Regions from separate parts of the Priestia sp. SIMBA_032 genome, predicted to be linked through region 2. Evidence: riboswitches for the same ligand, from Rfam matches in the RefSeq annotation. Region 2 holds a riboswitch; the other holds the start of a gene.

Region 1 (20,041 bases), on a different contig from region 2:
ACGAATCATCATTTCTTTCATTTGTTTTTCCATGTCCATAAATTTAATAGATAGCTGACCTACTTTACAGGAAGTCGGAGCGATAATTCGTACAACTTCCCCTTTTAATTCAAGATGCTGCAAAATTCCCTCACGATTAGGAAGACTTAATCGTACAACAACGGAATCTTTTTCATTAAAAAGAAGCGAGTGATGGAAGGAGCCGGCTATTCCACCTGCACTGATGTTTTTAGTCATGATTTCCATTACGGCCTGCTGTTCTTGTTCACTTTCTATCACCGCCTTCGCTGTAAGTGGCACACGGAAAAAATTTCTTCTTTGGATGGATTTCAACTTTTTATCGCCCGGGTAAAAGAGCTTTACAACAGGCATGCCTTTTATTTCACGCCCTGTTACTTCAGTTGGAAAGGTATATACATTTTGATTATATCCAATAAACGTAGCCAGCAATTTTGTACTTTTTAGTAAAAAAGCACTTCGCTGCGTTTCTTCATTTAGCGGATAGCTAATATAAATCACGTCTTCCGTAAACTCAACTACCTTACATCGATACGTTTGTTGTAAGGTAGACTCTCTGTTCCCGCTCTCTAACGTCAACCTCATTCCCGCTTTTATCATCTTCTCTCTCCTTCAGTTCCACTATATACACTTTTTCCCTTTATTTAAACATAGTCAAATATATTTATTTTGTAAATAAAAATTAGTTATTTAGACTCAAAAAATCTCATACAACACAAAAAAACCGGTGTCTATAGACACCGGTTTCTCAGCTTTATACTTCATTATATAAAGGCTCTGAGTTTTGCAGTTTTTCGACTTTTTCTTCAAAACCCGTATCGGCATTGATAAAAATACGATACGTATCATTTTTTATTGTCCCTAAAAACTCATAGCATAGCACTTCTTCGTTTAAATCATTCGTAATAATTGCCAAGCGGTCTTCCATCACTTTTACATTCGAGTTCAGCTTGGTTTTTGCCTGTTCTTTCGAAATTTTAGGTTTTGGAATATCTCTTGTACGATGTTTTAATAAGAAGTCTTTAGCTGAGAAGCCAATCACAGATCCATCTTCTAAAGACATTTTCATTTTAACTGAATCCGGATAAATCCGAACTCCACTTTCCGTTTGCTCTACGAATGTAAAGACTCCCATGTTGTCATATTGAGCGCTTTCAGCCATCACTAAACTTTCAAAACGATGATCTTTTAAAAACTTATTCGCTTTGTTCATTGCATCGTTTAAACTAATATTTTGTTTTTTTATATCTCGATCTTCGAGCACCCAAAGCGGATATCCGCCTTTTTGGGTAATATCCATATACGTCTCTTGTTTAGTCTTTGGATCTGTAATGGTTAAGCTGTACACCTCATAGTCGGCATCTTTTCCGCTCTTTACAATATGAATTTGTTCGTTTCCTTTTAAATTCAAAAACGAACGCGCCACTTGTTTTGCAACATCTTCACTAACTTCTCTACCTTTTAATTGATGAAAAGCGTTTTTTTCCTGTTCATTCGTTGCATTCATAACGCCCAAATCTGTTTCGGCAAAAGAATCCATACTTTTTTCAACGGTTTTTAATCCGTCAATAATCGTATTGTCACCTTGCTTTTCTTTTGTAGCTAGGGCTAGTTCAACATCCATCCAGCGCAAGTTATTATCAATGACTAGATGCTGTACTTGGCGCATTTCATTTTGAATTTCACCTGACTGATCATAAAGCGAATTTAACGTTTTATACTCTTTATCTGTTAAGGGTGCTTTGCTTAAATCCCTTACCGCTACTTTGTACGTAAAGTCACCAACATCTGAAAGAAACTCTTCTGTTTTATTGAACGGTAAAAGCGATAAAGGCAGCTGTCCTACGTTGTTATGAGCTTCAGAAGTTAAACGCCATACTTCTGCAAGCGCGGGCGAAAGCTGATCTCTCGAACTCATGGCGAGCGTGCCACCGATTTTATCATTTAATAAATCTAGCTGATATGATAAATCATGAAATGCTCGTTGATACGTATTCTCCCCTTGAAGCAGCACAGCATCTTTTTCTTGATGCTCGCTGTACCCCCAATACCCTACACCTACAACACCAATAGCTAATAATACAATTAAAATTGTTCGAATCATGTTTCCTTCACCTCTCTTTATCGACAGAAAATGTGTTTCCCGATTTGCTTAATTTGAGGACGTGACCAAATCCATGCGCTTGTTGCTGTGTCCGGATTGAAGTAATAGATAGCATTCCCAGTAGGATCCCATCCGTTAATAGCATCCATAACCGCTTTTTTAGATGTTGGGTTGGGTTCAAGCCAAATTTGCCCATCTGCTACAGCAGTAAATGCACGCGGTTCAAAAATAACTCCAGCAACTGTGTTTGGAAATGCCGGACTGTTAACTCGGTTTAAAATAACGGCTGCTACGGCTACTTGACCATTATATGGTTCACCCCGTGCTTCACCATGTACGGCATTTGCCATGAGCTGAATATCATTTTGTGAAAACCCGCTCGGTACATTCACCGCTGTTGGCTTTTGTGCTTTTTCTTTCTGTTGTTCAGAACTTCCGTTAGACGTATTACGCTGCGGCTGACTGGCAGGTTTTTTTGCTTGAGAAGATCCGCTTTGTGCTTTTTGCTGCTCATTGTTCCCGCTGCTTTTTCCACTGCTACTGCTTCCTTTAGACTGCTGATCAAGAGGCTTACCGCCATAATGCGTAAACTTATTTCCTTTTCTAATTTGATTTTTCACATAGTTTTCGTGATATTTTGTTGCGTTGGCTAATTTAATCTTTGTTTGCCAGCCTGCTAAACCGTCAATCTTTTTAATGCCAAATTCATATTGAAAATTGCGCAGTGCCCAGTATGTGCTCCATCCAAATACACCGTCAATTTTCCCGTTATAATAACCTAAATACTGAAGTCTCGACTGCAGCTCAATAACGTCATCTCCAACTGCTCCGTGTTGAATGACTTGATTTGAAAACGCGTGAGCGGCCTTTGGACTCACAACGGACGCTGCAATAAATGAACATATGCATATGAGACATGCATACTTTTTAAAACATCGAAATGATAACATGACAAAACCTCCTACATCGTATGTAACTGATAAGATGATAGGAGTATTTTTTGTAAAGGTTGTTTTTTTATACAAGATGCGCAAAATTTACCGAAATGAAAAAACTCAGCTCGTAAATCTCTCAAAAAAGATTTACAAGCTGAGCCTAGACAATCGATGGCTGTTTGGCCTTTTTTACTTTTCTTAATGCCAGCCACCATAAATAAATCATAAATGGAATAATAATAAATACCCAATGATCCATTGTTTTTAAAATATAATCATATGTTCCATGTAAAATGAGCGGCACAAATACGGAGTACAGCGTCCACTTCGTTTTTTCCTTTCCTTCAGAAAACTTTGCTTTCCCTAAATAATACCCCATAATGACGCCGAATAAAGCATGACTAGATACGGGTAAAATGGCTCTTCCTAGCGCTGATTCTAAACCATTTGCAAATAAATATAAAATATTTTCAACGGTAGCAAAACCTAATGAAACAGCTGCCCCGTAAACAATTCCATCATAATGCTCATCAAATTCCACATGCTGATAAATCGTGAAATATAAAATGAACCATTTGAAAAATTCTTCTAAAAAGCTTGTCGTAAAAAATGCTTCAAGAAAAGGTGATTGAAAAACGTGTTCTTCACCAAATACATATTGAATAAACATAATTGGCAAAACAAGCATTGCTCCAAAAATAAATGTTTTTAATACCATTGAAATAGGCTCAGTTTCATATTCATCTTTCAAATAAAAAAAACTTAACAATGCCAATCCTGGCGCAATGCCTGCAGATACAATCGCCAACATAAATAGCGCCTCATCTCCTCTATTTTTTTTAATAGTAACATGTTATCTTTAGGATGAAAATTTCCGTCTATATTGTCCTTATCTTTATATGTAAATGCTCACATAACTTGCTGTCGATTTACAAAGCCTAACAAAGACCTTAAACAAGTATACCAAAAAATGTATCATACTTATATGAAAAATTGAAAGGAGCTCTCTATGAAAACTGTTTATATTCTTCACACCGGCGGCACAATCTCGATGAAAGAAGACATGGCATCTGGATCGGTAACACCAGATATTCAAAACCCGCTTCACCGCTCAACATCATCTGTTTCAGGTATGGCCAATGTAATCGTAGAAGAAGCATTTCATTTGCCTTCTCCTCACATTACTCCTAAGGAAATGCTTATACTTTCAAAAAAAATACGCGATAAAATTAATGAAGGCAAAATTGATGCAGTTGTGTTAACTCACGGCACGGACACGTTGGAAGAAACCGCTTATTTTTTAGATTTAACAGTGCATACAGATATTCCAATTGTCTTAACTGGAGCCATGAGATCAAGCAACGAGATCGGTTCAGACGGTCCTTATAATTTTATATCTGCGGTTCGGGTGGCTATTAGTGACGACGCAAAAGGAAAAGGTGTCTTAGTTGTAATGAACGATGAAATTCATACTGCTGAAAACGTGACCAAGACCCATACAAGCAACGTGGCGACATTTCAAAGCCCTCAGTACGGGCCAATAGGATTAATCACAAAACGCGGCGTATCTTTTCACCACATGCCTACAGAACATGAATTTTATCCTGTTAATCAGATAGATAAACAAATCACTTTATTAAAAGCTTATGCAGGAATGGACGACCATTTATTCCAAGCAGTGGCTTCAATGAATGTTGATGGACTTGTAATTGAAGCCCTCGGTCAAGGAAATCTACCTCCCCTTACACTTCCGGGGATTCAATTGCTTTTGACGCAAAAAATACCTATCGTGCTCGTTTCTCGCTGTTTTAATGGAATTGCTCAAGATGTATATGGATATGAAGGCGGTGGCAAGCAGTTAAAAGAGATGGGCGTTATTTTTTCAAATGGCTTAAATGGTCCTAAAGCACGCATTAAGCTGTTAGTTGCTCTCCAAGTAACAAGGAATCACGATGAACTGCAGCAGCTGTTTAATCATTAGTAAAACAACGCATAGGCTTCTATGCGTTGTTTTTGTTGAGAATATGAGAAGCGATTGATTTCCCATGAAAACGTCCATTTTCAATAAAAATCTCATTAGCATTGTTTCCTGCAGCAATCACACCAGCGATATAAATTCCTTCCACGTTTGTTTCCATCGTCTCTTCGTTAAAAGAAGGGCGGCCTGTTTCATCACCTAATTCCACACCCATTTTTGTTAAAAACGTGTGATCAGGGTGATAGCCAGTCATGGCAAAAACGAAATCGTTACTAATCGTAGATTCTTTCCCTTCCTGCTCATATGTTACCGTTTCATCCGTTATCTTTATTACATGAGCATTAAAATGCATCCCAATCGTTCCATTTCGAACCAGTGCTTCGAATTCAGGCAATATCCAAGGTTTTACGCTAGGGGAGTAATCTGAGCCACGATAAATAACCGTCACCCTTGCATCACACTTTACCAATTCCAGAGCTGCATCGACGCTAGAGTTTTTTCCGCCTATAACGACTACATCTTTATCAAAGTACGGATGCGCTTCTTTGAAATAATGAAATACCTTTGATAAATCTTCACCGGGAACATTCATATAATTAGGATGATCGTAATAGCCCGTAGCTATAATGACATTCTCCGCTTCATATGTCTCTTTAGATGTTGTGACAATAATTTGGTTTTCCGCTTGTTTGTCTACTTGCAAGACACGTTCAAACGGCTGAATTCGAACTTGCTTGCGCTTCACCACTTCTCGGTAGTAAGCAAGAGCTTGGTTGCGCACAGGCTTACGATTTTCGGTAATAAAAGGGACATCCCCAATTTCTAGTTTTTCACTTGAACTAAAAAATGTTTGGTGGGTCGGATAGTTATAAATTGCATTCACAATATTCCCTTTTTCAATTACAAGGGCATCAATACCTGTATGTTGAAGCTCAATAGCTGCTGAAAGCCCGCATGGTCCTCCGCCAACAATAATTACTTTTTCTTTCTTCATGCCTGTCACTCCTTCAGTTGTAAACGCACCTTTTTTTTATTTTAACGCAGTGTAAAACAAAAAAATCTCCTCATTAATGATAGGAGATTTTTTCTATTTACGCAATTGTTCTGCTGTTCTGTTTTTAAATCCAGCCTCTGAAACGAGAGCCTTCTGCCATTTTTCTTACGCCTATCATATAAGCAGCTAGACGCATGTCGACTTTTCGAGTTGTAGAAGTTTCGTAGATGTTATTAAATGATTTAACCATTACTTTTTCAAGCTTTTCTTCTACTTCTTCTTCCGTCCAATAATAACCTTGGTTATTTTGCACCCACTCAAAATAAGAGACTGTTACACCGCCCGCACTTGCCAAAACGTCTGGAACTAATAAAATCCCTCTCTCTGACAAGATGCGCGTTGCTTCAAGAGTTGTTGGTCCATTTGCTGCTTCTACCACAATACTCGCTTGAATGTTATGGGCGTTTTCTTCTGTAATTTGATTTTCAATCGCAGCTGGAACTAGGATGTCACAGTCAAGTTCAAGCAGCTCTTTGTTGCTGATTGTATTATTGAATAATTTCGTTACTGTACCAAAGCTATCGCGTCGATCTAATAAATAATCAATGTCTAAACCATTAGGATCGTGCAGCGCTCCGTATGCATCAGATATCCCTACAATTTTAGCTCCAGCGTCGTGCATGAACTTAGCTAAAAAGCTTCCTGCATTTCCAAACCCTTGCACTACTACCCGTGCACCTTGTAATTCAATGCCTCGTTTTTTCGCTGCTTCACGAATACAAATAGTTACTCCTTTTGCAGTCGCTGTTTCACGGCCGTGCGAACCACCTAAGACAAGGGGCTTTCCAGTAATAAAGCCAGGTGAGTTAAATTCATCAATCCGGCTGTATTCATCCATCATCCAAGCCATAATTTGTGAATTTGTAAACACATCCGGCGCTGGAATATCCTTTGTTGGTCCAACAATTTGGCTAATCGCACGAACATATCCGCGGCTTAAACGTTCTAATTCTCCAAAAGACATATTTCGAGGATCACACACAATTCCACCTTTTCCTCCACCATAAGGAAGGTCAACGATTCCACATTTCAAACTCATCCATATAGATAGAGCTTTTACTTCTTTTTCAGTTACGTTAGGGTGAAAACGAATTCCACCTTTCGTAGGACCAACTGCATCGTTATGCTGCGCTCGGTGACCTGTAAAAATCTTAACTGATCCGTCATCCATACGAACAGGAATTTTTACTGTCATCATTCGTAATGGCTCTTTTAATAGTTCATACACTTCATCAGGATAGCCTAGTTTTTCTAACGCTTTATGTATCACTGTTTGTGTAGATTTTAAAACATCATGCTTCTCTTCTTGACTATTTTTACTGTCTTGCATCTTGTCGGCTACCATCTGTAAACCTCCTAAAATGTATCGAAAATTATTCGTTTTTAATTGAATGGTGCTTCTTTCATGACATAGTATACACCCTTAGTTTTACATTGCAAAGGAAAATATCGAACTTTTAGTATTTTTTGTGTTCTTCCAAGAAAACGCTTCCAATAACTTTACAAGGTATGCTACAATGTTTTAAGTCTGCCTCTTTTCTAGTATGCGTTAATCGTCTTAAAAAAATAAAAAACACCCGGTGATAAAGAGCACTTTCAACAACTTTGTACAAGCTGAAAGTGCAGCCACTCTTATTTTAATAAAAGTGCTTTATCCTTCACGGGTGTAATTATTTCAATTAAACAGTTAAGAAAAGACAGAGTTAATATACTCCAGAGCTCTCTTTTCTACTAATATTTTTCCATATTCATTTACGCGGTGCTTTGTAATTGTAGAGGGATTTCCATACTCCGCCAAAACCGCAATCATATTCCCAACTTCAGCTGGTGACAGCATGTGATAATCCAACAGCATGTAAAAACGTTTTTCGAATGAATAGAGCACGCTATCCGTATCGTAAAAGTTTGACATGCGTTTGGTCAGCTGAATGACATCTTCAAATGAATCAAACTCAAAAAACATGTCTTCGCTTTCATCTAGCATGACCTGCATTTCAATGAAGTCCTCGAACTCGTCTTCATCGAACTCACCGTAGCTGGTTTCTTCTTCATACTGCTTTGTCACAAATACAACCATTCCCTGTGCTTGAAGTGAAAAAACTTCTACCGAAAGAGAATTTGTAGGTTCAAAGTTCAGTTCTTGAGAAGCTTGCTCTATCATCTCACGAAAGAGCTGTTTTACTTTGAATGTATCTGTCCATAGATCTTCTTTTGTTAACCCTCTTTCTGTTAAATCATCGTAGGTCAAAAAAACTTTTAGCTTATTATAGTTTAATCGTTCAAGCCTCATTAGCGTCCCTCCCCGCTTGCACTCATAACCACATGGTTCGATAATGCAGTATATGTATTTTTTGGAAAACGGTTCGTGATGTTTACTTACGAGTTTACAGGTTTATGGCAGGAAAGACAAGCTATTCTCAATCAATTTCTGCTAATTTTTTTGTTAGCCAGCTGTTCCACTCTTCTTTTGTATTTCCTAAAATAAACGGCTGGGCCTGGCCTTTTCTTTTGCTATCTAAACCATCAAATACATAACCGCCTAATCCTACTTTAAGATGCGGGAATTTCTTTATCATTTGGTTCGTCAAATTTAGTGTTTTCTCGGCATTTTCCATCATTGTGCATGACATAAATAAAAACGTTGGGTCTACTTCTTTAACAATTAACTCAACATCTTTATCTTCAATGCTGCTTCCTAAATAAATAACCTCAAACCCTTTACGGCGTAAAAATAGCGTAAAGACTAGGAGTCCTACTTCATGTGTCTCATTAGGCCCGCATACAGCAATCGCTTTAGGCAATAAGCCATTTGAAGGCAGCGAATAAAAAATCATGCTGATACGCGTTTTTAATACTTGAGTCGTATAATGCTCATGAGCACTTGTAATTTGCCCTTTTTCCCACATATCTCCAACCGTCACGAGTAGAGAACCCAAAATATCAATAACCACTTTTTCTACCGAATACAGACTAAAAGCATGATTAATTAAATCCTGTGCTTTTCCTTCTTCAAAAGATAAAAGCATTGTTAACAGCTCATCCCTAATTTTTTGAGGGGAATCTACTTCTCCTTCTTCTTCAAACGTTCCTACTGTACTACTTTCCGTTTCTAATAACGAAACCGCTTGACTAATGGTAAAACCTCCGCTCACTTTTTCCGTGAGCCATTTTAATTTCCGCAAATCTTCCTCTGTATATAACCGATGCCCCGATTCATTGCGGACAGGATTTAAAATTTGATAACGTCGTTCCCATGCACGCAAAGTTCCCGGCTGGATCCCGACCATATTTGAGATGGCTTTAATATTATACTTCCCTTCGTGAGCCATACGTAACCTCCAACTACTCTTCGTGAACTGTTTCTATTAATTGAATTATAGGATAAGTTATCCTGTGTGTAAAATTTGTATATGCTATGTAAAGAGTTTGTTCAAGGCTATTCTTTCCTTTTTAAAGTGATATAATGCGTTTGTGCTCTAGCTTGTAAACGGAGAGGCAGGGAGGTTGTACCATATCCGTTACTGATAAAAAGAGGAATCTGTCTTTTCTCTTTCAGCCCTCCTAATTCATACATACCAAAATTAAATAAGCGTATCTGTCCTCCGTGTGTATGTCCGCTCAAAATTAAATCTACTTTTGATTCCTCATCTACATAATAGATAACGTCAGGATTGTGGCTTAGAAGAATGGTAAGCTGTTCAGGTTCAATGGAAGCAACAGCTCTCTTTAGATTCATTTCACCTTCTGATAAATCATCTACTCCCGCAAAATTGCATGTAGTACCATGTTTAGAAACTGCAATGACACGCTCGTTTTTAAGGGCAATGACTCCTTCATCCTTAAGCATCTGTTTCAATTGCATTTGACTTACTTCGTAATCATTATTTCCCCATACAAAATAGACCGGTCCAAGCGTTTTAAGCTTTTGAATATTTTGACGAGCACGCAATAAAGGTACTCCTCCTTCTAGTAAGTCACCGCCTATGATCACAAAATCTACTTCATCAGGTATTTTTTTTAACAGCTTCGACGAAACTGTTCGCTTATGTATATCCGATATAAAAAACAGGCGTAAAGGCTGCTGATTTTCGGGAAATGTTGATAAATGAATCGTTCTTTCTTCTACATATGTACGATGGGCTTCTGAAAACATAAAAATCAGCAGGCCTATGCCTAACGCTAAAATAATTAAAAAAATAACCATATGTTCTCCTTCTTTTCATTTTATACACGGTGTGTTTCTGTTAAAGAAGAAAGGGCATAAATTGTCGCAATTGTTAACAAACCTACTACTTGATAAAGCGCAATTGTACTTAACGATAAAATCCCTATCACACATAGACATGAAACAAGATATTCATGCCATTTTACCTTATAGCCTTTTAGAAACAACCGACTTTGCAGAAACACTTTACGAACTGCCGCCGACAGACAAAAAAGAGCCGTGAAAAATAAGATTATAATACCAAACACATCTAACGGATGTAAAATCATTTGAATAAGTAAATAGGTTAACGAGGCTTTTGAGCCTGCAGCCGTTAAACTGCTGATATAATAACTGCATAACCACGCAGCCAGCAAGTTAAACCAATCTCTCACAAAAAAACCCCCTTCACTAAACTTCTATGTAAAAAGAGGCTTTTTCATGCGATTCTATTTGTTTTCATGATATAAATTAATTCCATAGGTGGACTGCATCCAGCGGAACGTTTCTTTTCGGTGCTCCCATGTTTCAGGTGTCGCCCATAGCTCTTTGCTTCTTTTAATAATCTCACAGCGCAAATCTTGAAAAGTCTTTTCTGCTTTCTCGCTTTTTTTCTGCAGCTGTACAGTATAAAAATAAAGGGAGACGGTAAGCAATAGAAACATCAAATGCCCTATGTTGCCTAACAAAAATGAGAAAAATTCGCTAAAAGTCGTAAAAAAACCGCTTTGAAATATGAAAAAAAAGTAGCTAATGACAGCCGTTACACTGGCTAAAAACAAAAGCTTCCATTTTTTCTCTTTAGCTTTCAGCTTATTAACCGTTTCTTTTCTTTTGATAACGCTCGCTAATATATATTGAAGTGTTTCATCGCTTTCAAAGTCTATCAACTTGTTTCCCAACATTCCACCCCCTCGTATGCTAGTACAACATATGAGTGAATATAAAAGATTATGTGGATAACACTGAAAATAATGGCTGTTTCCTTGACCTTTACTGCATTAGTTCTTCTGGCTGCACAGATTTCCCTTTTGACTTTCGTATCTGCAGGCCTAATAAAAAATCAATGAGAAAATGAGTGAAAATCGTGACATACAAATTTTTAGTCCACCAAAACAGTAGCCCTATTAAAAAGCTTAAAACCACAACCGAAATAAAAAGAAACCATTTTTTCAAATATCGAATGTGAACGAGTGCAAATACGATACTCGCCCAAAAAAGGCCAAACTGAACTTGTATAACCCCTCGAAATAATATTTCTTCTGAACATGCAACAATTAGGCAAATAAAGGCTAGATGAGGAACAGAACGATTAGCAAATAAACGTTCATTGATCCCTCCGTCGTCATATAAATGTTCAGGTACATATTTCATTAGAAGCATATCTCCTCCTACCACCAAGAGAGCTGTGCCTCCCCCGTACAATAAAATAGAAGCCCAATCCAGCTCAAAAAAATGTAAAAAGGAACGCCACGAATCAAATGTAAAAAAACCGATGCCTAAAGCAATAAAGCAGATGAGCAGCTGCGTTACATATAAATTTTTAACCAGCTCTGCATCCGTCATGGATGAAATAAGCTCTTGCTGTGATTTTGCCATTATATCTCTCCTTGACGAAGCAAACGAGCTAATTCTAATTCCCAGCCTTGAAATGTCCATTGCTCTTGCTCACCATTTGTTTTTTTATAGGCTTCTAAATCCAATCCGCAGCAATCGCAACAATTCTGAAGCTCTGATTTTCCCAGCTCATTGAAATAGCCAAGGAGCACCTGCCGACGGCATTCTTTTGTCTCAATAAACCCCTTCATGGCACGGTACTTGTCATGTTTGTTCCGAAGACGTTTATTTACAGCTGCAACAATCGTTTCATGCAGCGATCCAGGAATTTTCCAGGGTTCAACATGTTCATTTTTTACTACATTTTCTCTGTGCAAATAATAACGAATAAATCGCCAATGTGTTTCTTGAATACCCACCGTATAAAGAAAATGAGACTCTACTTGTTTTAAAGGAATGGCCTGATCATGGTTTCGTAAATACGACAAGCAGTATAAGATGGTATCTGAAGAAGGAAGCTCAATTTCAAGTAAAGAATGAGCAAAATCATCGTCTCCTTCAGCATAAAGCAAAATCGCAATACTGTTTTGCTGATCGCGTCCACTTCTTCCAATTTCCTGTACGTATGCTTCTAGCTGCGTAGGTGCATGAAAATGAATAACAAAGCGGACATTCGATTTGTTAACCCCCATTCCAAATGCACTTGTGCAGCAAATGATATCAAGCTGATTTTCTAAAAATTGCTGTTGAACAAGCATTCTTTCATTCGGTTCCATTCCCCCATGGTAATACTGCACTCGCTGTATCCCATTTTCCTTTAGAAGCTGTGTTAATGCTTCTGTCCAAGATCGGCTGGAACAATAAATAATTCCCGGACTTTGCAGTTCACTAACGTACATCAGCAGCTTCTCTTTTTTCTCTTCAATACTTGCAGCAAAATCAACTTTCATCGCAATATTACTTCGATTCATGGAATAGATGTGCTCGTTGACCACAGGTAGCGATAAGTAGCGCTTAATATCTTCCACTACTTCCTTAGTCGCAGTTCCCGTTAATGCCAGACATAGCGGACTTCCAAGTTCCTTCCATATATCTCCTAACTGAAGATAATCCAAACGGAAATCATGTCCCCACTGAGAAATACAGTGCGCCTCGTCCACAACGAAAAGGCCTACCTTTGCCTGCTTTAATGCTTCTACTACAACAGCATTTTGCAAAATTTCAGGAGATGCATAAATAAAACGATAAAAAGCTAAATCTTTTAGCGCCCGTCGTTTTTCTTCTTGTTGTAGGAAGCTATTTAAGGCAATAACTCGCTTTTCTCCGCTTGCCTTTAGTTGTTGAACTTGATCTTCCATCAGTGAAATTAAAGGAGATACAATCAGCACCGGTCGGTTCAACAAATAAGCTGGGAGCTGATAGCACAATGATTTTCCTGTTCCTGTAGGAAGAACCGCTAACACATTATGACCTGTTAAAATGTCTTGAATAATCTCTTTTTGTCCTAGTCGAAATTGGCTATAGCCAAATTGTTTCTGTAGAAGTTGTTCTATCTTCACATCAAACACCACTTTTTTTAGTATCAGGTAAAATGCTTTGCTAATACGAGACGAATCTGAAAATAGGTAACGTCGTCTTTTACTTCTTCCTTTATCATCTTTAATTTATTTGTACGCAAACCTTCAAAAGCCGAGATAATTTCTTCCTGCTGCTTAGGCGATACGTATGCATCGATTGAAAAAGTTGGAACAAACAGAGCTAATTCTGCAATATGATCTTCAATTGTACTTTCTTTTAAACGCCTTATATAAGCAATTTCTTCAAGTGTCTTTCCTTTTTGAAGCCAGCTATACGTTTTTAACGTCGAGCTCGTCAAAGGCAATTCTAAATATAGATCATGTAAAAAAGAAGAAAGTACATGAAAGCTTTCATTATTTTTACTCACTTTTTCAATGATATGATGAATAACCCCTAAAAGTTGAATATGAACATAATGCTCATCGAGTTCATATTGATATGCTAACTGATTTTTTGTAAAGCCTACTCTTTGGTACCCAGTCAGTTGCAAAACAAAAAGAGACGCATCTAGTTCCGTACAACCTTTCAAGCACGTTCGGAGTTCTTTGAATAGCCCGGTGGCTAACTCTTGACGCGTTTGCTTTTGAGACATAATATACGTTTTGACCCATTGAATGACCTCAGGGTTTTTTGAAATGGGTAAAAACCCTTTTTGAAAATACTGTAGGTTTGATAAGGTCTGAATGAACAAAGTGATTCTTGCTAAAAATAATTGAGTACTGCTTGCGAATTTCCATCCGTCTAAAGCTGGATGAAAGGGCCGAGCCGTCAGTTCATCTTCAAGGCGTGCTCGTCCCTTATCTGTCATCACATACTTTTGATTTTCAGTTTCTTCAATATACTGCTGTTCTTTTAAATATGCAACGCAGGTTTCAAAAGACCGTTTATCTAAGTAAACAAATGACTGGAAAAGAAAAGAGACTCCAAAAATTTTTCCGTCTTGAATCGTTTGAGCTGACTTTTTACCTGTTAATAAATGATAAATACCATAGGCGGTTCGCTCACCTTTTAACTGTTTTATACAAAATAAAATGCTAACTTGAATATAATTCAAAGGTGTCAACTTCCTTTCTCATTCATTGTACCAAAAGTGACCAACAGCATGTGAGATAAAGGCTTTTTAGCTCTTTCCTTTATGTATCAAAACGTTTGAATAAGTGAAGAAACCTTGATTTGATAAGCATTCTCAGTGACTTTTCTATTGAAAAGTTTTATAAATCATTTTACAATGAATAAGGAGAAATTTCACTCTTGATTCGCGAAGAGATTATATAATGAGAAATTTTCGAACACTTTACAGGAGGTCTTGTTATGCCAAAATATACAATTGTTGATAAAGATACTTGCATCGCATGCGGCGCTTGCGGAGCAGCAGCACCAGACATTTATGATTATGATGATGAAGGTATTGCATTCGTAACATTAGATGATAACCAAGGTGTAGTAGAAATTCCAGAAGATCTAGAAGATGATATGATGGATGCAATGGAAGGCTGCCCTACGGATTCAATTCGCGTAGCGGATGAAAAATTCGAAGGCGATGCTAATAAATTCGAATAAGTATTGAACAAACCTGTAGTATAGTGCATACTGCAGGTTTTTTTATATATAAAAATCGCTCTCACCGTGAGAGCGATTGAATTAAACGGCAACGCGGCGCGTGATCCATTGCTTCATTTTTGAAAACAATAAGACAAAAATAACCCCTGTTGCTGCTCCTTTTATTAAGTTAAACGGCAAAATACCTGCAACGATATATTGACGTGCTTGTTCACTAGACATTTCTGGCGATTGTAAGAAGATTGTATACGCCGGTAAAAAGACATAATAATTTAAGACAGCCATGAGTACCGTCATTACAACCGTCCCCGTAACCAAACCTATCGTTACACCTTTAGCTGTTTTAAATCGGCGGAACATGTATGATACAGGAAGAACGAACAGTAAACCAGCTACAAAGTTCGCCACTTGACCAACCGGAACCCCTGTGGCACTTCCTTGAATTAAATAATTCAATAAATTTTTTATTCCTTCTACTATAACAGCAGCCATAGGTCCAAATACAAGTGCTGCTACGAGTGCAGGAATTTCACTAAAATCAATTGTTAAAAACGGAGGTAATCCAGGAATCGGAAAATTAATCATCATTAAAATATAAGCAATACTACTTAACATTCCTAGTATAACCAGCTTTTGAGTTTTCTTACTTTGTTGCATCTTGCCTCTCTCCTTCTTTGTGATCCACTCTTCAAAGAAGAAAGGTTCAACTTCATATCCCCACACAAAAACCTCCCAACAAATGATTCGTTGAGAGGAGGCATGGCAGGCATATTTAATAAACGTTCATCACATTAGGTTTTGAACGCTGAACCTCCACCTTCTCCCATCCAGACTGTACTGTCGGCTTTGGAATTTCACCAAATCTGCTCGTATGTATGACATATAAGCTCGCGGGCTCAAAACAATTTGTTTTTTACCGCCGGTCGGGAATTTCACCCTGCCCCGAAGATAGACCAATATTTAATTATGAATTTATTATATGTTATCTCGAATTAAAAGTAAATAAAGAAGTTTTTTAATTCCTATTAAATTGATGTCTTTTATAAACTTCATTACTGTTTTATATGTAAAATAAAGAAATAAGTGCATAACCAACAGTATTATGACATATTTATAGTTTCAATTTTACGTTTATAATCGCGTATTTGATAACTAATTGTAAAGTTCGAAAAATATAATTGACAGAATTTTTTTAACATGGTAAATTATCAAATATTTGATGATAGTAAAATCCAAGGGAGATGTTCACGTCATGTATAATGTATTAGTAGCTGATTCAATTAGCAACGAAGGTCTTGCTCCACTACTCGAAGCTCCTCATGTGAATCTTACGCGAAAAAAAGTTGAAGAAGTTGAGAATGATTTGCATACGTACGATGCGCTTTTAGTACGGAGTGCTACGACGGTTACAGAAGATTTGCTGGCAAAAATGCCAAATTTAAAAATTGTTGCCCGCGCTGGAGTAGGTGTCGATAATATTGATATTGAAGCCTCAACCAAACGAGGGGTTGTTGTTATTAACGCGCCGAACGGAAATACCATTTCAACGGCGGAACATACATTTGCTATGATGGCTAGCTTGTTTCGGCATATTCCCCAAGGGAATGCGTCAGTTAAAGCGCGCGAATGGAATCGCTCAGCATTTGTTGGAACAGAGCTTAATCGCAAACACCTGGGCATTATCGGATTTGGACGAATTGGCTCAGAGCTTGCCAAACGCGCAAAAGCCTTCAATATGAGCGTTCACGTTTACGATCCTTTTTTAACCTCTTCCCGAGCTGAAAAGCTAGGCGTAGAACTATTATCCTTGGACGAATTACTAGCAGCAGCAGATGTTATTACGGTGCATACTCCGCTTACGAAAGAAACCAAGGGATTGCTCAATCATGACACGTTAGCCAAAACAAAGAAGGGCGTGTTTTTATTAAACTGCGCACGCGGCGGGATCATTGATGAAAAAGCCTTAGTTCATTATTTAGAAATTGGCCATGTTCAAGGTGCAGCTATTGACGTATTTGAAGTTGAGCCGCCGCTGGATAATCCTTTGTTACATTTTGATCAAGTTATTACAACTCCTCATTTAGGCGCTTCTACAAAAGAAGCCCAGCTTAACGTTGCTGAAGACGTGGCACATGACGTTCTGCGTTTTCTAGAAGGTAATCCTGTAAGTTCATCCATCAATTTACCAACGCTTTCTAAAGAAGTTTTTGAAAAAATTCAGCCGTTTACGAGCCTTACCAAACAAATGGGAGCTATTTTATCTCAATGCATGCGAGAACCTGTTCAGCATATCTCTATCTCCTACGGAGGTACAGTGACGGACTTAGAAACCACCTATATTACACGGAGCTTGTTATCAGGCTTTTTAACCCATCGTATTGACTCACCTGTTAATGAAGTCAATGCTTCTATGATTGCCAAAGAACGAGGAATTACATTTGGTGAAAAAACATCGGAAGATACGCAAGGATATTCTAATATAATTGACGTTACAGTAACAGGCGAACAGCGTACATTTACCATTACGGGAACCTATATAGCAGGATATGGACCTCGAATTGTTAATATTGATTCGTTTGATATTGATTTTTATCCAGAAGGACATCTTCTTTATATCCGTCACAGTGATCAGCCCGGAGTTATTGGAAATGTAGGGAAAGTACTTGGAGATTTACGTATTAACATTGCTACCATGCAAGTGGGCCGTAAGCAAAAGGGCGGAGAAGCCATTATGATGCTCACATTCGATAAACTTTTAGATGATTCTGTCATCACTTCATTAAAACAAACAAGCGAGATTGTGACCATACAGCGTATTGAATTGTGACCTTGAAAAAAAGAGCCTTAGCGGCTCTTTTTTTATGGACTTATTTTTAACACTTGTCCTGCATTTAAAGCGGTGTTCTCTAAATGATTCCACTTTCTTAGCTGCTCCACATCGACTTCATATTTGGCCGCAAGTTCAGACAATGTATCTCCTTGATGTATAAGAATACAGTTATCGGGAGCGGAATGCAACTGTTGAAAAACCGTCGCAGCTAAATCGCTTTTTACGTATGCGGATAGCTTTTGCTTGTCCAATTTCGCAAGTGGGTTCACTGCATTGGTTTTACCCGGATTCCAAATTCCTTGATGAACTTCAAAATGCAAATGAGCACCTGAAGATCGCCCTGTATTGCCAACTCGTCCAATGTTTTGACCTGCTGCTACAGAATTTCCTTCCGTTACAAAACGTTCATCTAGATGAGCGTACACCGTTTCGTACCCATTCGTTTGTTTGATAAAAACAACTTGTCCGTATGTATTTGAATAATAAGAGCGGCTCACCACTCCTTTTGCAACAGCATACACCTGTGTACCAACAGGTGCTGCTATATCAATTCCAAAGTGTTTGGCGTGACGAGAACCAAATATATCAGTTAAGACTCCTTCAACTGGCCACTCCCACTGCTTCTCTTCTGCCTTTACCATTTGTCCGCCCCAAAATAAAAGACCTATACACAACCCCATCACTAATACAACCAATATTCTTCTTAACACATCAATCATGAAGAAAGAACCTCCTATGTAGATCATTGCACACAAAACATACTATATGCCAATTCCTTCTCTTTTAGACTTGTTTATAGAAAAAATAAAGAGATGTGATTCTCCACTGAATCACATCTCTTTGCTATTCTTATTATTTCAGCCGAAGAAAAACTGTTAGTTAGCATGTGTTTACTTTGGCAGTTTGATAAAGAAAGTTGTTCCTTCATTTAATTCACTTTCAACCGCAATGATCCCTTGATGAGCCTCCACGATATTTTTAGCGATCGCAAGCCCAAGACCAGTTCCTGACTTTCCTCTCGTTCTGGCTTTATCCGCTTTATAAAATCGCTCAAATACAAATGGAAGATCTTCTTTTGGAATGCCTGCTCCTGTATCTTGAACAGAAAAATGGATTTCGGATTGACTTTTATCAAGATGCAGCTTTACTTCTCCGTAGTCATCCGTATGACGAATGGCATTATCAATTAAGTTTGTCAGCACTTGTTCCATTCGGTCTGAATCAATCATCGCTTCAAATTCATCTTCTATTTTTCCATTAAGAGACAGTTTAATATGTTTTTCTTTAGCTAACCCTTGAAACTTGCGCAAAACACGTTCTGTAAATTCAACCATTGCTACAGATTCTAAGTGAAGCTGCACATGTCCCGCTTCCATTCGCGCTAAATCTAAAAGCTCATTTACAAGCCGGCCCATACGAAGTGATTCATCATAAATCACCTGTGCAATTTCTTTCTTTTCTTCATCCGTACTTGCAATATCATCAATAATAGCTTCACTATAACCTTGAAGCATAGAAATAGGTGTACGTAATTCATGAGACACGTTTGCAATAAAATCTTTTCTCGATTTATCAAGTTTACGCTCTTCAGACATATCCCGTAGTACAGCTACAGCACCGCGAATTTTCGTTTGATTATAAAGCGGTGACATTAAAATGACCCACGTTTTCCCTTGAATTTTTAACTCTGCACTTCGCTCCGTTTCAGTCTCTACTACCGTTTGAAACAAATGGACGACGTTTGCTGGAAGTTCAGGCACCTGCTGATTGTTGACATCCTGCTCGTAATACCAAGTCTGAAGAAAATGCTCCGCTGGGGGGTTGGTAATTAAAATCGATCCGTCCCTACTAAACGTAATAACACCGTCTGCCATACTGCTTAAAATACTTGAAAGCTGTTCTTTTTCCTGATTGAGCGCATTGAGGTTAAACTTTAACTGCCTGCCCATTTGATTAAAGGCAATCGCTAACTCTCCAATTTCATCGTGAGTTAAAATAGGTACTTTTGTATCAAAGTTGCCTTTTGTTACTTCAAATGCCGCCTGTCTCATTTTTCTAAGAGGCGCTGTAATTCGAGTGGATAAGAAAAAAGCAAAGATAGTAGTTAAAATAATAGCAATACCTGCAGCCAATAAGATGAACTTAGTCGTATATTGAGCGGGTTCTTCAATTTCAGAAAGAGATTGATACAAATAAACGCCGCCTGTTGGTTTGTTATCTTTC
Region 2 (10,177 bases):
AATGTCAAGAGTACGAACAACCACTGGTTTGCCTTCCATACGTTCAAGAACTGTTTTATAAGAAGTAAACTGCTCTTCTTCCGTCGGAAGCTCTTCGCGGCCCATGTATAAGAATTCTGTACGATAAAGGCCAACGCCTTCGCCGCCGTTTTCTAATACGCCTTTTACATCTTCCGGTGTACCAATGTTAGCAGCAAGTTCAACATGATGATCATCAGCTGAAACCGTTTTTTCATTTACAAGCTTAGCCCATTCAGCTTTTTGTTCTGCATACTCAGCTGCTTTTTTCTCGTAAGCTTTTACTGTTTCTTCGCTTGGATCAACGATAACTTCGCCATCTAAACCATCAACAATTACTAATACGCCGTTTTGAATGTCTTCCATAACTGTTTTTGTACCTACAACAGCTGGGATCTCCATTGAACGCGCCATAATTGCTGAGTGAGAAGTACGTCCGCCAATATCTGTTGTAAATCCTTTTACGAACTTACGATTTAACTGTGCTGTATCAGACGGGGTTAAATCTTCTGCGATAATGACAACTTCCTCTGAGATTAAGCTTGGATTTGAAACGTTTACACCTAAAAGATGAGCTAATACACGCTTTGTTACGTCGCGGATATCAGCAGCACGTTCTTTCATATATTCATTATCCATTGACTCAAACATATTAATAAACATTGCCGCTACTTCATCAAGTGCATGTTCAGCGTTTACATTTTCATTCGTAATTTTATCTTTAATTGGATTAATAAGTTCAGGGTCGCTTAGAACTAATAAGTGAGCTTCAAAGATTTCTGCTTTGTCATCTCCAAGTTCTTTACGAGCATGCTCTCTAATAATTTCAAGTTCTGATTTTGATTTTTCTAGCGCAGCTTCTAGACGTGCTACTTCTGCTTCAACTTCGGTTACTGATTTTTTTTCAACGGTTAATTCTGGATTTTCTAAACGAAATGCTTTAGCAATAGCAATGCCGCTAGAAGCGGCAATGCCTTGAATTTCCTTTGTCATTATTCGCCTAATCCTTCTTTGCTCATTGTATCTTCAAGAGCAGCAAGTGCATCTGCTTCGTCAGAACCTTCTGCAGAGATAGTGATTGTAGCGCCTTTTTGAATACCTAAAGACATAACGCCCATGATTGATTTTAAGTTTACAGTTTTACCGTTGAATTCTAAGTTGATATCAGAATCAAATTTGCTTGCTGCTTGTACTAAAGTTGTTGCTGGACGTGCGTGAATTCCTGAGTCTGCTGTTACTGTAAATGTTTTTTGTGCCATGTTAAATCAATCTCCTTTTTACTTTGAAATGTTAATAATATTTGCTTCTTGTTGAGAAACTTGGCCCTGCTTTAAGATATCAATTTTTTCATCAGCTTGTAAATTCGTGAAAATGATCGGCGTAATCGTCGATGGCGCATTTTCTTTTACAAAGTCTAAATCAATTTTCAATAGAGGCTGTCCTTTTTTCACTTCATCGCCTTGGGCAACTAAAGCTTCAAAACCTTCGCCTTTTAAGTTAACTGTATCAATACCAACGTGAATTAAAATTTCACGTCCAGTCGTTGATTCAATACCTAAAGCATGTTTCGTCGGGAATAAGTTTACTATTTTTCCGTCCACTGGCGCAACTACTGTGCCTGTTTTCGGAATAATCGCAAAACCATCACCCATTAATTTTTGTGAAAATACCTGATCTGGTACTTCCGATAAAGGTACCAATTCTCCCTCAATCGGTGAAACAATATCATTACCATTATCGCTTCCTACTTCAGATGTTGCAACAGGTTTTTCAATTGTTTTTGTCTCTTCTTTTGTGACAACCGGCGTTTTTCCATTCATAATGTCTTGAATTTGACCTTTTATCGTGTCAGATTTCGGACCGAAAATAGCTTGAATATTGTTACCAACTTCAAGAACACCAGCTGCTCCAAGTTTTTTCAAACGGTTTTTATCAACGTTACCCACATCATCTACTGAAACACGTAAACGCGTAATACAAGCATCTAAATGTGTAATGTTTTCTTTACCGCCAAGTGCAGCCAAAATATTTGTCGGAAGCTCTGCTGCTTCTACTTTTACATCTTCTTCTCCCTCTTCTTTATCTTCACGACCCGGTGTTTTTAAGTTAAATTTACGGATTGCAAAGCGGAAACCGAAGTAGTAGATAACTGCTAGAACTAAACCTACCGGAATAACTAGCCACCATGCTGTGCGGTTTTGCATAACTCCAAATAGAACGTAATCGATAACCCCACCTGAGAATGTCATGCCGATTTTAACATTTAATAATTGCATAACCATAAACGACAAACCTGCAAATACTGCGTGGATTGCAAATAGTACTGGTGCTACGAATAAGAACGAGAACTCAAGCGGCTCTGTAATACCCGTTAAGAAAGATGTTAAAGCAGCTGAACCCATGATACCAGCTACATATTTTTTGTTTTCAGGACGAGCTTCGTGATAAATTGCAAGAGCGGCTGCTGGCAATCCGAACATCATGAACGGGAATTTACCAACTTGGAATGTTCCTGCTGTTAAAGGCACGCCATCTGCTAATTGAGCAAAGAAAATCTTTTGGTCACCGTGAATATGTTGACCTGCTTTATTGACATAATCACCAAACTCAAACCAGAACGGAGAGTAGAAGATGTGATGAAGTCCAAATGGAATTAATGAACGTTCAATCAATCCAAATACAAACGCTGATAAAGTTGGGTTTGCATCAATCATGTTAGTAGAGAAAGCATTTAATCCGCTTTGAATTGGCGGCCAAATGAAAATCATAATAACACCTAAAACAATTGAAAATACCCCAGTAATGATTGGTACAAATCGTTTTCCTGCAAAGAACCCTAAATAAGATGGTAATTCAATATTGAAATAACGATTATACATGGATGAAGCTAAAATACCTACTATGATACCCCCGAATACACCCGTAGCTAACGTAGGAATTCCTAAGATGCTAGTGTAAGCTGGATTGGCACCCATTTTGTCAGGATCTAGTTGTCCTGTAGCAACTAAGATTGTGCTCATCGTTTTGTTCATAATTAAGTAGCCTACGATTGCAGCAATACCTGCTACACCGTCACCACCAGCTAAACCAACGGCAACACCAACGGCAAACAATAGCGATAAGTTATCAAATACAATTTGACCCGCCTGCGACAGAACATTTGAAACCAATTGAACCCAGTCTGCACCAAGTGCTGGTACTGCATCCAACAATGTAGGGTTTTGAAGCGCTGTCCCTACTCCAAGTAAAATCCCTGCTGCCGGTAAAATCGCAACCGGTAACATAAGCGCTTTTCCGACTTTTTGTAATACTCCAAAAAGTTTTTTAAACATGGCGCTTACCTCCTTTTATATATTTAGTGTGCAACAAGCTATTTATTTGATACGTGAATCATTAACGCGCTTTCATAAAACGCTTTCTTTAACTAGAAAACTTATTACATGTCCTGGTGTCCTGAAGCCTAAGTTTTAAATGATTGCGCTTTCTTACAACAAAAAAAGGCATGAGGAAAAAGAAACGATAAATGGATACACTCATCCAATTACACATCGCTTCATTTCTCACTCATGCCTGATCGTATCAGTAACACGTATTGAAATGATTTTATAAATCCGTTTTTGTTATAAGTCGCTGCAGATGCATCGTTAAGTAAACTGCTTCTGCTTCATACACAGGTAAATGTAACGCTTGCTGCATTACTTTTATCACTTTCCAAGACACATTGTAACACAGGGGATATTCTTCTTTCAATAGCAAAGCAATTTTTTTTGGCTCTTCTATTTTTTCTCCTGTTTTTACTCGATCAATCGCAAAATGCAAATGACGAATCAATCTCATATAGTGTACAGATTCTTTGTCTACCTGCAGATGAAGCGATTCTTCAATCACATTAATAATCGTTTGAATAAGCTGCGAGTCTTGATTCACTTCCAGCAGGTTTTTTTCAGTCAGCGCACTATGGATATGAAGCGCGATAAAACCAATCTCTCCTACCGGAAGCTGGACGCCTATTTTACGACTAATGATCTCTACCACTTCAGATGCGATCGTATATTCCTCTGGATATAAGGCTTTTGTTTCCAGTAAAAATGGATTTTTGAGGCCCATCCCCTGCTGAAAACGTTTTATTGCAAAGGCGATATGATCTGTCAATGAAATGTGTATATGCTCATTCAAAGGAATATTAACGCGTTTTTGAATATGCATTACAATATCATTCATCATTTCAATCACGTCTTCATCCACCTGAGCTAAAAGCTGCTTGTACTGTTCTTGCTCTTCTTCACTCTTTAACAAAAACATTTTTTCCACAGCTTTTGCATCGATTTCATCGCCTTTTTTCTTGTTGAACCCTATTCCTTTCCCAATTAGCACAACTTCATCATAGGTAAGGTGTTTAGCAATTAATACATTATTATTAAGTACCTTTTCTACAAAAAAGGACTCTTTCACGAATCCTTCACTCCCCTGTTTCGGCTTTCTATTATTTGCTTTCCTATCTTACAAATAATACGCATAACCGTCAATTCATTTTTCTTTATTTCAAATATTATTGAACTAAACTATTTGAGTTACGTATTATCTTAGTAGTTCTTCGCTGGAAACGCAACGTCTTTTTTACTCTTCCCATAACAATTTTTCATAATAAAATGTTGAAGCATAACGCTCAGAATGAATATACCCGCTTGTAAAAGCGTAAAAAGAACAAGTGAAGTGGTAATAGATACCAGCAAAACCCCATAGTGAATCAGCCAAATATCTACTATACGCAGCCCTGCTATAATCATTCCAGCTCCAATAAAAAATTCTTTGACTACACTCCAGACGAGGAGAATCGTAACAATACAAACATAAATCATTGTTGCATTTACGGAATCATGAGTAGCCGACGCAAACCATCCGGTATAAAACCAATTATTATGAAAATATGCTAACAGCAGAAACATAATAGTAGAAGTAATGGCGAGCATTCCGAGAAAAAATGTAGCGTAATGCACAAATGTCATATACCGTTCTGTTAGCCATACATACCAAATCTTTGAAATACTAAAGCCTATAGTCATTAAAACGCCTGTATAAATTGTTTTCCACCAGTGATGTGTATAAATATCCCAGTGTAAAAATAATTCTTCAATCCCCATAAACATAGCCGAAATAAATAAAATATAGCGAAATTTTAATTGATAAGCAGCTACCACCATAGCCATTATTGGAAAAGCAAACGTTTGAGAAGTTAAGGACCCAAACAAATTATCAAAATATTCATTGGTCATAAAATCAGGATCGTACTCGTAACTTTCAAACAGCACAAATACGACATACTCTAGTACATAAGCCATTCCAATGATAAAAAAAAGCAAAACGACTAGCTTTTTATCCTTTTTACGTATGAATACTGTAAGCAAAACGACTGTGCTGATAATAATCAATGCAAAAAAAGCAGTATAATGAGGCATAGACGTCTCCCTTTTACGACCTAATTATTATTTAGAGTAAGACGTTTTAGCCAAATTATACATGGCTAGCTTCTATTCAAAAGAGATTGAGACATACTACATCAATCCAATCTAAAGGCGAACAAACGGGATACATGAGATAGTATGAATCGCTTGCTGCACTGCAGTTGATTTCTGTGCAAGTCTTCGCCTTGCTCTCCAATCAACAGTCAGAAGCCTGCATACAGGAAACCTACGTTGTAACCCTAACCATGAAAAAATCCGAACGATGAATCGTTCGGATCTTCTTTTAACTACCATAATTTTGTTTCAGCCTCTTTTAACTCTTCAGCTTATAAAAACTGGAATGATCTTGATTATCCTTCAATCATTTTTGAAAGGTTAGCCATTTCGATAGCTGATGCTGCAGCTTCCCATCCTTTATTTCCTGCTTTTGTTCCTGCACGTTCAATTGCTTGCTCAATTGTTTCAGTTGTTAATACGCCAAAGATAATTGGCACGCCTGTTTGTAAGCTTTGAGATGCAACGCCTTTTGCTACTTCATTACATACAAAATCAAAGTGTGGAGTAGCTCCTCGAATAACGGTTCCTAGCGTAATAACTGCATCATATTTTTTAGATTCAGCTAATTTTTTGGCGATTAAGGGAATTTCATAAGCGCCCGGCACCCAAGCCACGTCTACATCTTCATCAGCTACGCCGTGACGTTTGAGCGCATCTTCTGCTCCACTAAGTAAACGGCCTGTAATAAATTCATTAAAACGACCTACCACGATTCCAATTTTTAATCCTGTGCCAACTAAATTTCCTTCATATAAATGATTCATTTCTTGTTCCTCCTGCTAGTAGTAATATATAGTTATTTACATTTCTTTTCATGTATTAGCTTCATTTGTTATAACGAAAAAAAGTGTAAACTTATAAATGTAATAAATGACCTAATTTTTTAGCTTTTGTATCTAAGTATTTTTTATTGGCATCCACTGCCGGCATTTGAAGAGGCACTCGCTCGACCACTTCAAGGTCGTAGCCTTTTAGCCCAGTAATTTTACGAGGATTGTTCGTTAAAAGCTTCATTTGTTTGACTCCAAGGTCTTTTAAGATTTGAGCACCGATTCCATACTCTCGTAAATCCGCAGCAAACCCGAGCTTTTCATTCGCTTCTACGGTATCGTATCCTTCTTCCTGCAGCTTATATGCTCTTAGCTTATTTAATAAGCCAATGCCTCTGCCCTCTTGACGCATATACAGCAGAATGCCGCGTCCTTCTTCTTCAATTTGCGTAAGAGCCGCGTGAAGCTGAGGACCGCAGTCACAGCGCTCAGAGCCAAACACATCTCCAGTCAAACACTCGGAGTGAACGCGAACGAGAACGGGGCTATTATGATCAATATCACCTTTGATAAGAGCCACATGTTCTTTATTATCAAGTTTATTTGTATATCCTACAGCCTTAAAATCACCAAATGCCGTAGGTAAGCTCACTTCTACTTCTCGGCTAATCAGCTGGTCATGTTTGCGACGGTAGGCAATCAAATCTTTTATTGTGATCATTTTTAAATCGAATTGCTCTGCAATCTTTGTTAAGTCCGGTACGCGTGCCATTGTTCCATCTTCATTCATGATTTCACAAATAACACCCGCAGGTTTCCCTCCTGCTAACACGGCTAAATCAACAGCAGCCTCTGTATGACCCGCACGCTGCAGAACGCCCCCGTCTTTTGCAATCAATGGGAAAATATGTCCTGGGCGTTGAAAATCACTTGCTACCGTCTCTTCATTTACAAGAGCCATAACGGTAGCAGAGCGTTCGTATGCACTGATACCTGTTGTACTTGAAATATGATCAATACTTACTGTAAATGCTGTTCCATGTACATCCGTATTGTTCGCTACCATCGGGTGAAGATTCAATTTATGCGCAATTTCTTCATTAACAGGTGTACAAATTAATCCTCTTCCATGAGTAGCCATAAAGTTAATAACCTCAGGCGTCGTTTTTTCAGCTAATGCAATAAAATCTCCTTCATTTTCTCGATCTTCATCATCGCATACAATAACCACTTTTCCCTTTTTCAACTCTTCAATGGCTTCTTCTACTTTATGAAACATCTCTTTCACCTCACTGTTAATTTGTAAAACCATGCTGCTGCAATAAATCCTTCATATTACCTGACCGATTCGAGGCGCCAGGAGTTGACTTGTTAGCCATCATCTGATGCATATATTTAGCTAACATATCGCATTCAATATTCACCTTGTCTCCTCGCTGTTTGTCTCCTACGACCGTGTGAAGCACCGTATGAGGAATAAGAGAAATAGTAAAGGATTGGTTGCTGACATCAAAGATAGTAAGACTTGTTCCGTCTACGGAAACAGATCCTTTTAACATCATAAATTCACGAAGTCGAGGGTCAACTTGAATTTCATAGTAAAAGGCATTTCCTTTACGTGTTTTGCTTACAATGGTTCCAATTCCATCAACGTGTCCGCTAACAAAATGCCCTCCAAACCGTCCATTTGCAGCCATCGCCCGTTCTAAGTTAACACGTGATCCAACGGTTAGAAGCTGAAGGGTACTTGCTTTAATCGTCTCGGGCATGACGTCGACCGTAAATTCATTTTGAGAGTAAGCCGTTACGGTTAAACAAACGCCGTTAACTGAAATACTGTCCCCTAAGTTCACATCTTCTAACACGGTCTTCGCATCAATCGTAAGAACAATTGCTTCTGTAGCCTTTTGAATACGTTTTATTTTTCCAATTTCTTCAATAATACCTGTGAACATTTTCTTCACCTGCTTTGGCGCTATTCCAACTTCTTATGCCGTTTTGAAATAGCAGCTGCTTTTTTTTCATATTTATCTTTCCCCCAACCACTGAAAATAAAAAAGCCCCTTGAACAAATGTCCAAGGGGTCGGCTGAGCTGAATCAGTTTTATCTATGCAAAATTCCGCTAATTGTATACGAAATAAACAGTTATGTTTTGTGTACAAAAACAAGGGTAACTTTAAAAAAGGCAAACCTCTCCCTTATTAATACAACACAAAAAAACAACTGTGCTTCCTGATCCTTCTCCCATCCAGACTTTTACTGTCGGCTCTAGATTTTAACTAGATCCACCGCTAACATACATCGTATGAAAACGGGTCACGGGCTTAAAAGCATAAGCTTTATCACCGCCGGTTGGGACTTACACCCGACCCCGAAGGATAATATATTCGACTGCTAGAGTCTTATTTGTTTTACATTATAGCAAAGTAAAATCGACTTGTCACATCATTTAACTTCGTTTTTTCACATCTGTTCTTTAAAACCCGGCTTTTAGCTTATTTTTTCTTTTTTAATACATAGCATCCATACAAAAGCTAGTCCAATATAGCCAAATATCGGATACAGAAACCCAAGAAGCTGGGCATATCCGAATTGCCCAATAATAAAGCAAGCCAAGATAATAAACGCAAAAGCTTGTTTGTCATTCAGGGGAAGAAATGACTGAAGCTGCTTAGCGATTCCAAATACATTTCCAATCAATGTAGTAAAAATCTCACCTAACACAACTACCGTAAATAAAACATTCACCCACGCTGAGATATTTTTAACAACGGCACTCATCGGAATATCAAGTTGAAATGAATAAGGCAAATTGGAAAGGGCAAGATGAGTAGAAACAAGCATAAACGTAAGTACGCATCCTCCTATTACGGCCCCTTTTTTAATCACGCTCCTATCTTTCACGGAGCTTCCTAATGGAACCAAAACGGCTTGAGCCAAAGCTAGATTTAGGGAAATGTATAAAAAGGGACTAACCGCCCACTTCCACTGTGTGACAAGCGTTAAATCCGGCTTCGTTTGAATCAGTGAGAAATAGCTGATATTTGGCACAAAGATGATAAAAGCAAATGAAAGCATCATCGGGACAACAAGAGAATTAACCATTAAAATACCGTTAATTCCTCTTGCGATAAATATATAAGTTAAAACAATTGTAAAAATCATCCCAACAGGAGGCCACAGCCCAAACTGTTCTTTTCCTATTGCCCCCGTACTCGCTAGCATGACTGAAGTTACTCCAAATAAAATGACAATCATTACACCGTTTACCGCTTTTCCAAGCACATCACCAAATAAATATGTATTAAGCTGCTGATAAGAAGAAGCCCCAATTGCGTGCGAAAGCAGCATCATTTTCGAACCTAGCCAAATAAAAAACAAGCCGCTGACCAAAATTCCAACCATTCCAAGTTCCCCGTACTGTGTAAAAAATTGAACGATTTCCTTGCCTGTTGCAAAACCGGCTCCTACAACGGTGCCTACATACGTAGCAGCAACCTGCAGCGTGAGTTTCCACCTTTTCATGCCCATCACCCTTCTACCCTTCATAGTTCACTATATGTAGAAAGGGTTAAAAAAAGACGAGCCTTTTTACGTGTAAATCTATGCATTTCCCAGCGCTTATGCCTTTGCGTTCATTTTTTATTTTTCCTTTTCTTTTTGTATTTCTCACAAAAAACTCCTTAACCCCTAACATAACAGTCATTTTCAAACAAAATATACGGATATTTTCCCTTTAGCTTTTAAATTTTCCTCAATATTTGCTGGAAATTCACAATTTACTGTTGTATAATTTCTAAAAATCAGATAAATTATTAAATAAGTATTCTTTCTATTCAAAAAAATATGTTTCAATTATATACAATTGA

What was found. Region 2 has a riboswitch for FMN ahead of ribE (riboflavin synthase). Riboswitches for the same ligand answer to the same signal wherever they lie in the genome.
Region 1: it holds a riboswitch for FMN, as region 2 does, so the genes downstream of both, SB717_RS08630 (ECF transporter S component) here and ribE (riboflavin synthase) in region 2, are expected to answer to the same signal.

Annotation. Positions count from the first base shown of each region.
Region 1 covers NZ_JAWRXD010000002.1:515,156-535,196, reverse strand. Annotated here, with positions in the region: gene SB717_RS08710 (flagellar brake protein) at 1-618, opposite strand, end outside; gene ypeB (germination protein YpeB) at 773-2,122, opposite strand; gene sleB (spore cortex-lytic enzyme) at 2,140-3,072, opposite strand; gene prsW (glutamic-type intramembrane protease PrsW) at 3,218-3,868, opposite strand; gene SB717_RS08690 (asparaginase) at 4,067-5,038, shown strand; gene SB717_RS08685 (YpdA family putative bacillithiol disulfide reductase) at 5,058-6,029, opposite strand; gene SB717_RS08680 (Glu/Leu/Phe/Val family dehydrogenase) at 6,154-7,419, opposite strand; gene SB717_RS08675 (genetic competence negative regulator) at 7,777-8,379, opposite strand; gene SB717_RS08670 (MerR family transcriptional regulator) at 8,507-9,418, opposite strand; gene SB717_RS08665 (metallophosphoesterase) at 9,526-10,293, opposite strand; gene SB717_RS08660 (hypothetical protein) at 10,314-10,688, opposite strand; gene SB717_RS08655 (DUF2663 family protein) at 10,743-11,198, opposite strand; gene SB717_RS08650 (CPBP family intramembrane glutamic endopeptidase) at 11,287-11,892, opposite strand; gene SB717_RS08645 (RecQ family ATP-dependent DNA helicase) at 11,892-13,409, opposite strand; gene SB717_RS08640 (YpbB family protein) at 13,433-14,482, opposite strand; gene SB717_RS08635 (ferredoxin) at 14,740-14,988, shown strand; gene SB717_RS08630 (ECF transporter S component) at 15,070-15,645, opposite strand; FMN riboswitch at 15,800-15,942, opposite strand; gene serA (phosphoglycerate dehydrogenase) at 16,241-17,815, shown strand; gene SB717_RS08620 (peptidoglycan DD-metalloendopeptidase family protein) at 17,848-18,537, opposite strand; gene SB717_RS08615 (ATP-binding protein) at 18,709-20,041, opposite strand, start outside.
Region 2 covers NZ_JAWRXD010000001.1:527,032-537,208, forward strand. Annotated here, with positions in the region: gene ptsP (phosphoenolpyruvate--protein phosphotransferase) at 1-1,011, opposite strand, end outside; gene SB717_RS02665 (phosphocarrier protein HPr) at 1,011-1,277, opposite strand; gene ptsG (glucose-specific PTS transporter subunit IIBC) at 1,296-3,350, opposite strand; gene glcT (glucose PTS transporter transcription antiterminator GlcT) at 3,622-4,470, opposite strand; gene SB717_RS02680 (hypothetical protein) at 4,602-5,474, opposite strand; gene ribH (6,7-dimethyl-8-ribityllumazine synthase) at 5,831-6,301, opposite strand; gene SB717_RS02690 (bifunctional 3,4-dihydroxy-2-butanone-4-phosphate synthase/GTP cyclohydrolase II) at 6,393-7,586, opposite strand; gene ribE (riboflavin synthase) at 7,603-8,262, opposite strand; FMN riboswitch at 8,541-8,691, opposite strand; gene SB717_RS02700 (YkvI family membrane protein) at 8,799-9,833, opposite strand.